DNA from 2 places in the Paenibacillus sp. 01T424 genome. Region 1 is predicted to be linked to the other one. Evidence: riboswitches for the same ligand, from Rfam matches in the RefSeq annotation. Region 1 holds a riboswitch; the other holds the start of a gene.
What was found. A riboswitch is a leader RNA that binds a small molecule or an ion and turns the genes downstream of it on or off. The one in region 1 is predicted to bind cobalamin.

Region 1 (4,276 bases):
AGAACTCTGTAAAATGCTTTGTTTTAATAATAAGATCGCCGTTCTGATTATAAGCATAGACCTCATCCGTACGAGCTGATGAATCAGCATATTTCTTAATTTGCGTGAACACACCTGCTTGATCTACAAATCCAACTTCTTTATCGCCTTGACCTTTAATAGTAAGGGTAACATGTTGATTAAATTGTATTTTTTCATTTCCGCCCGCTTGTATGCGAATTGAAATTCCATCGACTTTTTTATTGTCAGCAGACAAAACACTATTCAACTTAGTCGTTAGACCGCTATCATCTATGCTCAAATTTTTAGGAAGCAGCAGCTTTTGATCCCATGTTGATGTAACCTTTGTATTAGCTGGAATCTCCAACGTTGTCGTACCACGAATAGCTGTTACCTGTGGCAATGCAGCCGATGTAAATGTAAGACTGATATTGTTAGTTACATGCGAATTGCTTGCTGTACCAAGAGTGACAACCTTCTCATTCTCATGAATTGCAAAATTTTGATCCGTTGTTTCACTCACTTCACGAGGTATAGCGATTACAATTGGATCGGATTCTTTTTTGCCAACTAACGCAGCAGCTAATGCTTTAACCGTTATTGTTCCGCCTTTTGCTGTACCTTCAAAAGAAATATTTATGTTCTTGCCATCTTGAACAAGTGATTTTACTTTTAGATCTGTATTTCCAGTATCAATAGTCCAATTTTCGATATTGGCCGCAACGCTAGTGAACTCGTCACCAGCAAGCTTTACGTCAATCGACGGATTATCAGCACCACTTGTAATCGTTGATTGTGTAGAAAGTTCAGCATATCTGCTGTAATAGAAGCGAACGACATCTTTTTCCTTAAGCTCATATGCGTCTGCGCCAACTTCTGGAGCAATCCCATTTACTTCATACATCCAGCCGTCCCAGCCGCCAAGACTGCCGGCTGCTTCCCCAGCTATTTCTGATACATAAGGGCCGAAGTTGCTTTCCGTTATTTTATAACCAATCTTTGGCTCTGCTCGATCAAGGGCATTTTTAAATACATCTAAAACCATTACTGGGTTTTCTGTATTCTTAAGTGTCACCGTTTGCTTCGTATAAATTGGTGATGAAATGCCATCAACCTGAAAATTTACAGTCACAGAATCAGAAACTAAAACCGGAAACGGTTCGCTCTCCTTCTTACTCTCTGAAGCTGCTGCTAATGCTTGTAGTGTAAATGGCTTGTCTTTTGCTTTGCCCAAAAGACTAATCTTAATGTGCTGATCGTTCGTCTTCTCGATTGATTTAATCGTCAGTCCTGACGCATCCGAATCAATAGCCCAGTTGCTTGCAATAGTCGCTTCGCTGCTGAAATGATCACCCACAAGCTTAACGTCGACAATAGGATCAACTGAGCCGGTGTTCAGCTRTGTTGTTGTAGAGAGCGCAGGGTAACGACTGTAATAGAATCGGACCTCATCATTTTCTTTAAGCTGGTATGCATCTGCACCTACATCTGGCGCAATGCCATTGACCTCGTACATCCATCCATCCCAGCCGCCAAATGAACCAGCTTCTTGTCCAGCAATTCCTTGAACATATGAACCAATACTACTATTTACAATATTGAAAGTGATAGGTGGATTTGCTGTATTAAGTGCCTTTTTTAGAGCATCGAGTGCTGTAACTGGCTTTTCATTCTGTTTTAAACTAACCGTTTTCTGATCATAAATACTTTGAGAAATACCATCAACTTTAACCTTTGTGTTAACAAAGACAGGAAGTTTTATTTCACCTAAACGTTGCCATACCGTTTTCTGATTTTTAATATCAGCAAGTGCAACAAGTGCTTGCTCTGTAGCGATTGAATTAGAACCTTTATCTAAATCGTTCTTAAATGCTCCATTCTGGAGCTGGAACAATGAATAAGTATCAAGTACTGATTTGTCATTAGCCATCCAGACATCAGACAACATATCCTCGCCAACGGCTGTTAATCCGCTTACTACGGCAGAAGTGCTGCTCGAGTTTTTTCCATACATGACATTTTCTTGGTTTAACTTTATAGTTTGCAAATAATTTTTCACTCTTACAATCGCAGCTTGAACAGCACTATCATTCTGATAATTGCCGAGTGCAAGCAGCCCCATACCAGTCATATCAGGATCAGAATCTTTTCCAAAAAATGCAAATCCACCGTCATTCAACTGTTTACTTAATAGATATTTTAATGCCTTATTCTTTGAGGTATCATCCCAGCTACCAACGTCACTCCCAAGCTTTGCACCCGTGTCAAGTGCATGCATCGCCCACATATGCCTGTTTGTTGAACCGGCGAATGACCCTGTATCCTTATTTAGTTGTGCAGCTAACTCCGCATACAGATTTCGATCCGTTTCCCACGCATGCGCAGGATCTTCACCCATCGCGAGTAATGAATAAATATAGCGGATATGAGTTGTATCACTATCATTAGGCTTCAACCCCGGATCCACGGTCTTCCAACTAGGCAGCTTCCAACTGCCATCCTGCAGGTTTTCTCCAGCACCCCAAAGGGCAACAATTTCCCACCAAGAATTCAATGTTGTATTTCTATTTTTATAATACTCAACCGTCTTATCAATCATCTCATTCAATGACGTATTCGCAGAATGATCTGCCGCTTTACCTACTTGTGGTGCAAATAAAGTAAACACCAATACAAAACTTAAAATTGCAGGCAAACTCTTTTTCATAAATCTTTTTAAATTAAGCAATGTTTTCTCTCCCTTTAATCATTTTTGGCAACAAAAAAACATCTTTCCGTTTGTGGAAAGATGTTTGGATAAACACGTGCGCATGGAAGCATAGGAATCCACCTATTGCAAAAGCACGAATAAACATCTCCCTCCCATCCTCGTGAGAAATATAGAGCGCTCCTATGGCAGGTCTCCTGGCTTCGCTTCATTGCTTAGACGATCTCCTTCCCGTCGTGATATGACAGTGGACAACATGATCGTCTGCTCCGCGATACAGTGGCGGGACCGCGTCGGATTTTGACCGAACTTCCCTATTAAGCTGCTTGTGAATGATAGATTCACGGCAGCACCATATTAGCTATTCTATGAAATTGTAAGTGCTTGTTTTGTGAATTGTATCAAATTTGAAAGGATTAGACAAAGGTTCTGACCGTTTTTTTTCAACTTGTACAATTCTCTATTCAATTTATTGTGACTATGACTCGTATTTCATCATAAATCTACTTCAGCTACAAATTACTCAATTTTAAATCTCGTAATCGAGCGCTGAAGCTCCTCCGAAAGCTCATTTACAGATGAAGCAAGCTGCTGCGTTTCAGCTGCGAGCTGATTTTGCCGCTCAGTGTCTGCTGCCGATTGCGCAGCATGAGTTGAAGTATCCTTGGCGACCTGCGCCATCGATTCAACGGAAGCGCTCACTTCCTCGCTGCCTGCTGCCATCTCCTCCGTTGAAGCAGATACGTCTTCAATTTGTGAGGCAACAAGGCGGGATTCCTTCCATATCGTGTCAAAAGATACCTTCAGCTCCTGAACGATGAGTAATCCTTGTTCCATTTCTTGCTCTCCTGCAGTGACCGCGCCAACAGCATCGGCAGTCAAGGCTAGCACCTCATTAATCGTTTCTTCGATATGGCCCGCATGTGCCGAAGCCTGTTCCGCCAGCTTTCTCACTTCACTTGATACTACTGCAAATCCACGGCCATACTCCCCTGCATGTGCCGCTTCTATAGCAGCGTTTAGAGCGAGTAAATTCGTCTGATTTGCAATGGCAGCAATCGTGCCTGCCATCTCTTGGATTTCGGATGAGCGCTCATTAAGCTCTCCAATCACTCGTGATATCGAAGCCGTTGCCGCGCCAAGCCGCTCCATTTGACCAACCGCATGATCCGATTTTTCATGGCCCAGCTCCGCTGCTTGCAGCATATCGTTCGACGCTTCAGACATTTGGCTCGAGGAGTGAGCAATCCTTCCTACGCTCGTCGCCATTTCCTCCATAGACCTTGCTGCCTCAACTGCTCCGTCCGCTTGATTTTCCGCGCCAATTGCCATCTCATTCACAGAGGAAGCAAGCTGCGAGGAGAGCTCTCGGCTTTGCTGCGAGCCTACACCCAATCGGCCTGCAAAATCCGATACGGATGCGGCATTGTTCCGAATCGTCCGCATTAAGCCTTGCATATGGGCAATGAAATGATTGATTTCTTCGCCTAGGCGAGCAATTTCATCATTTCCTTTATTTTCTATACGATAGGTAAGATCCGCTTCGCTAGAATTAAGATTAATTGCAGC
Region 2 (4,276 bases), on a different contig from region 1:
GGAACGTCAATTGATCAACCTGAATTACTTCCATGACCTTCTCTCCATTTCTTCAAGTACGACTGGTGTTAACAGAAAGGCGCAATAGCAAGCGTATGCAATGCCTTCCCCCCTATGAAACTGCATTGTTTCCAGACGCGGGTAAATAGTAAGCACACCAAAACCTTGCATCCAGCCCCAAATGCATACTAGTGCCATTGCTCCAAGAAACAATAGAACATACCAATCTCTACGATCCATACGATAGATGACATAAGAGCTTCGTTTAGCTGCGCCATACCCTCTAGCTTTCATAGAATCAGCGGTCTGAAGCGCCTCCTCCAAGGACCAGGTCAACAGCACACGAACGAGCAGCATGCCATCCTTGCTCCGTTTTTTCAAGCTGCCTTCGAGAATCGAAACCCCTTTTATTCGTTGAACCGTAGTAATTTGATCCAGTCTCCGCAAGAAAAGCGGTACGAACCGAATCGACATCGAGGTTAGCAGTGCAGTTCGCGGAGCGACTCGTGAAAATAAATACATCCATTTCTCCGTCGTAACAATCTGCTGAAACGATACAAAGGCTAGTAAAATGCACAATAAAGATAGCATCATCGTCACACCATATAAAATAGCTTCCAACGTGATCGGCTGATCCATAAAATAAAATAAAATATGCCGCCCGCGATGAGAAAACAGCGGGTTAAGAACAGCAACTAAACCGCCCATTAGAACATAATAAGGAAGCAGCTTAAGCAGCCGCTTCCCTTCGCCATGAATGACAATAATTACCGTAATCGCAGCAAGTGACGTCAATAAGAAAACAGGATGAAATAAGAGCATGCCGAATGTAATGACTCCTGCATAATAACTGAAGCTCGTAACCGGATGTACCGAACCGAACGCACTATTCATCGAATTTTGCTCCTATATCCTCGCCAAGATCAGTCGTGTACAACCATTCAATAACATCACCTTCATTAACCTTGTAAACCCCGGCGCCCTTGTTAGGAAACTCACCGTTTACTCGGTACATCCAGCCGCTCTTCGCACCCAGATCGAATTCGTAAATATTATCGATGCCTTCGATATAAGCACCGCCTTTAACACCTCTGTATTCCATTTGTATTTTGTTTTTTCTCGTAATTTTCTTCAATACATCTAGAACGGTATCGTCCTTCTTGAACTCTACGGCTGTTGGTGCAAGCACCGTTCCCGTATCTTTGTCCGCGACAATTGAAATCGTAACCGTCTGCATAGGATTCGGCGTTGCAACAGGCGTGACGGGCTTCGCTGTAGCCGCACTGTCTGTTTTGGTTGGTTTCGCAGAAGTAGTAGGCTTCGTTTTTGGATCATCCAGTTTTGGCTCATTTGTCTGCTTCGGCTTCGGGGAAGGCGTTGCTTGCTTACCGCCAGCGTTGTCGGTTGCCTTCGCGTTATCTTGATCTTTATCTTCGCTAGGCAACTGCGTTGCCTCTGCCGTTTCTGATGCTGAAGTACTCGTTGGCTGCTCATCAGCGGCTTTCTCCGCTTCTTTTCCCACTTGTCCTTCGTTGCTGGTTTGCACTTGATTGGTATTGGAATTAACGCTTTGTGCCGGACTGGCACAGCCAGCTAATAAACCAATAAACAGCCATAGGATGATTAAGCTTGGTAACCATTTCTTGTAGATCTTTGCCATCGTCTCTTTTCTGCTCCTTTTTGTCTCATTCACACAAACCTTAACAATAAAAAAAAGACCCCCTTCTATTAGGGGATCTGCATGCCGAATGTAAGAATAGCAACCGTATATAACTAAAATATATGATGCGTCCTGCAAAACGATTACGCCTCCACATTCTTTACCCCCGAAGAATGAGAAACAAAATAAAAAAGGCAGGTTTCCTGGCTTGTGCGTCAACGCGATTCTCACACCTTCCCATCCTTGAATCGGACAGTGGCATTTGCAGAGAATCACTCTTCACATACAGTGGCGGGACCGCGCCGGCATTGAACCGGACTTCCCTATTAAGCAAACAAAAGCATGCTTTTGTTTGCACCTTCTCTATTCAATTATGCGATTATTTAATCAATCATATCGGGATTGCTGGGGTTTGTCTATATGGGATTTGAATGATTCGATCGCAAATAGCAGCTGCATCCTCTTGATCATGGGTGACGAACATACACGTAATTTGGGCTTTGTGAAGCAATCGCTTCAGCTCCTCCCGAATGCTTTGCTTTAAGTGTGAATCCAAACTGCTAAATGGCTCATCCATCAACAGCATCAAGGGAGACGGGGCAAGCGCACGAGCAAAAGCAACACGCTGCTGCTGACCGCCGCTAAGCTCATGCGGATAACGCTTGACGAAATCATTTAACTGTATCAGCTCCAGCATTTCATCCAGCCGTTTGAATCTATCTTTTCTTGATAATCGATGTAAACCAAATAATATATTTTGACCGACAGTCAGATGAGGAAACAACGCATAATCCTGAAACACCATGCCTATGCCGCGCTGCTCAGGCTGAATAAACTGCTGATCATCTACTAAAACCCTGCCGCCAGCGGCAATACGTCCCGAGGCAGGAATCTCAAGCCCGGCAATAATCCGCAGCAGCGTGCTTTTCCCGCAACCGCTTTGACCAAGCACTCCAACAACTTCACCCTTCTGCATTTGCATCGTAAAGTTTTCCAATACACTCTTTTTCCCATTGTCATAGCTAAAAGAAACGTTAGTCAGCTCAAAAAAGTTCATCTGGATTTCTTCTCTCCCAACCGATGATAAACAAAAACAGTTGCCATTCCCACCGTGATTATGAATAAAGACGGTACCGAAGCTTGATGAATTTGCTCATCGCTTGCATATTGATAGGCTTTTGTCGCTAGCGTCTCAAAATTAAACGGGCGCAGCAGCAGCGTCAGCGGCAGCTCCTTCATAATTTCCATAAAGGTAAGCAGGAAGCCTGCTAATATGGATCCTTTTATTAAAGGCAAGTCAACTTTGAAGAAGGTAGCAGTCATACCGATGCCGAGCGTTCTGGAAGCTTCAGAATAACGATTGCCTATTTTATCAAATCCCGCTTCCACCGCATTAAATCCTACACCAAGGAAGCGGATTACATAGGCGAAAATAAGCATTACGAGCGACATGCTGAGTACGAGCTTGCTCGATCCAAAACCTAACCATGAATAGACGCCGCTTAATTGATGGTCTAGGGAAATAAACAAAGCAAGCACGCCAATGGACAAAACAGCACCCGGGATAGAGTAGCCCATTAAAATTAGCTTTGTTGCTGCAAGCGACAAAAGCGATCGATTCAGGCTCCGGCTTACATTGGCGACAATAACTGCAAGCAGCATCAACACGGTAATCGCAACAATGGAAACCAAAAGCGTGTTTGAGACGAGCTGCGCAAATTTGCTGTTCAATACATCTTGATATGTCCATGTCGCCCAAACGAGGAGCTGAACTACTGGAATAGCGAACGAAAGGGCAAATATAACCGTGCTCACAAAAATAGCAGCAGCTGTCCCTAAATAGGATAACTTCCTTCGTTTAAGCGGATTAAGCTTGCTTGTCGCGGAATGATACATTTTTCGCCTGCGAAGCAGTCTCTCCATAATAAACAATCCAATAATAGCGCTCATTAGGAGCGCAGATAATCTCAGGGCAGAATCAACGTCATACATACCAAACCATGTTTTGAAAATCGTTGCAGTAAACGAAGCAATGCCAAAATGTTTTGTTACTCCAAAATCATTCAGTACCTCAAATGCGACGAGGCTGGCTCCGCCGATAATTGCAGCCTGCGACAAAGGCAATACGATTCGGAAAAAGATATGAAGCTGCCCTTTGCCGAGCAATCTTGCGTTTTCTATGAAAGCTGCGCTTTGCTTCTCCATAAAGGTTTTGGTCATCAAATAAATGTAAGGAAATAAAAACATTGAAAATATGAAAATAGCGCCTTTCATGGACAATATATCAAAATAAGCTTGGTTAGGGGTTACGCCGAGCGTATTTCGCATAAAAACTTGTATGCTGCCCGTATAGCTCAGCATAGAACCGTAAGTATAAGCTGCAATATATGGTGGAATAGCCAGTGGCAGCAAAAATGCAAAGTGAAAGAACTTCCGCATCGGGAAATCATAGGCTGCAACAAGCCATGCAAGCGACACGCCGATGATAACGGAGAAAAACACCGATCCTACTACAAGATATAAAGATTGAACGACAGATTCAAACAGCATATACTCTTTGATTTGCTGCCAGTTTTCATTCGGTTTGTCAAACAAACCGAAAAAAATATAAAGAGA

Region 2: linked by a shared signal. The riboswitch ahead of AC1DPK_RS22765 (DUF4430 domain-containing protein) and the one ahead of AC1DPK_RS03080 (DUF4430 domain-containing protein) in region 1 are both predicted to bind cobalamin.

Annotation. Positions count from the first base shown of each region.
Region 1 covers NZ_JBFTPZ010000002.1:250,850-255,125, forward strand. Annotated here, with positions in the region: gene AC1DPK_RS03080 (DUF4430 domain-containing protein) at 1-2,728, opposite strand, end outside; cobalamin riboswitch at 2,878-3,079, opposite strand; gene AC1DPK_RS03085 (methyl-accepting chemotaxis protein) at 3,227-4,276, opposite strand, start outside.
Region 2 covers NZ_JBFTPZ010000032.1:42,329-46,604, reverse strand. Annotated here, with positions in the region: gene AC1DPK_RS22775 (ABC transporter ATP-binding protein) at 1-34, opposite strand, end outside; gene AC1DPK_RS22770 (energy-coupling factor transporter transmembrane component T) at 25-894, opposite strand; gene AC1DPK_RS22765 (DUF4430 domain-containing protein) at 887-1,660, opposite strand; cobalamin riboswitch at 1,837-2,037, opposite strand; gene AC1DPK_RS22760 (ABC transporter ATP-binding protein) at 2,052-2,717, opposite strand; gene AC1DPK_RS22755 (ABC transporter permease) at 2,714-4,276, opposite strand, start outside.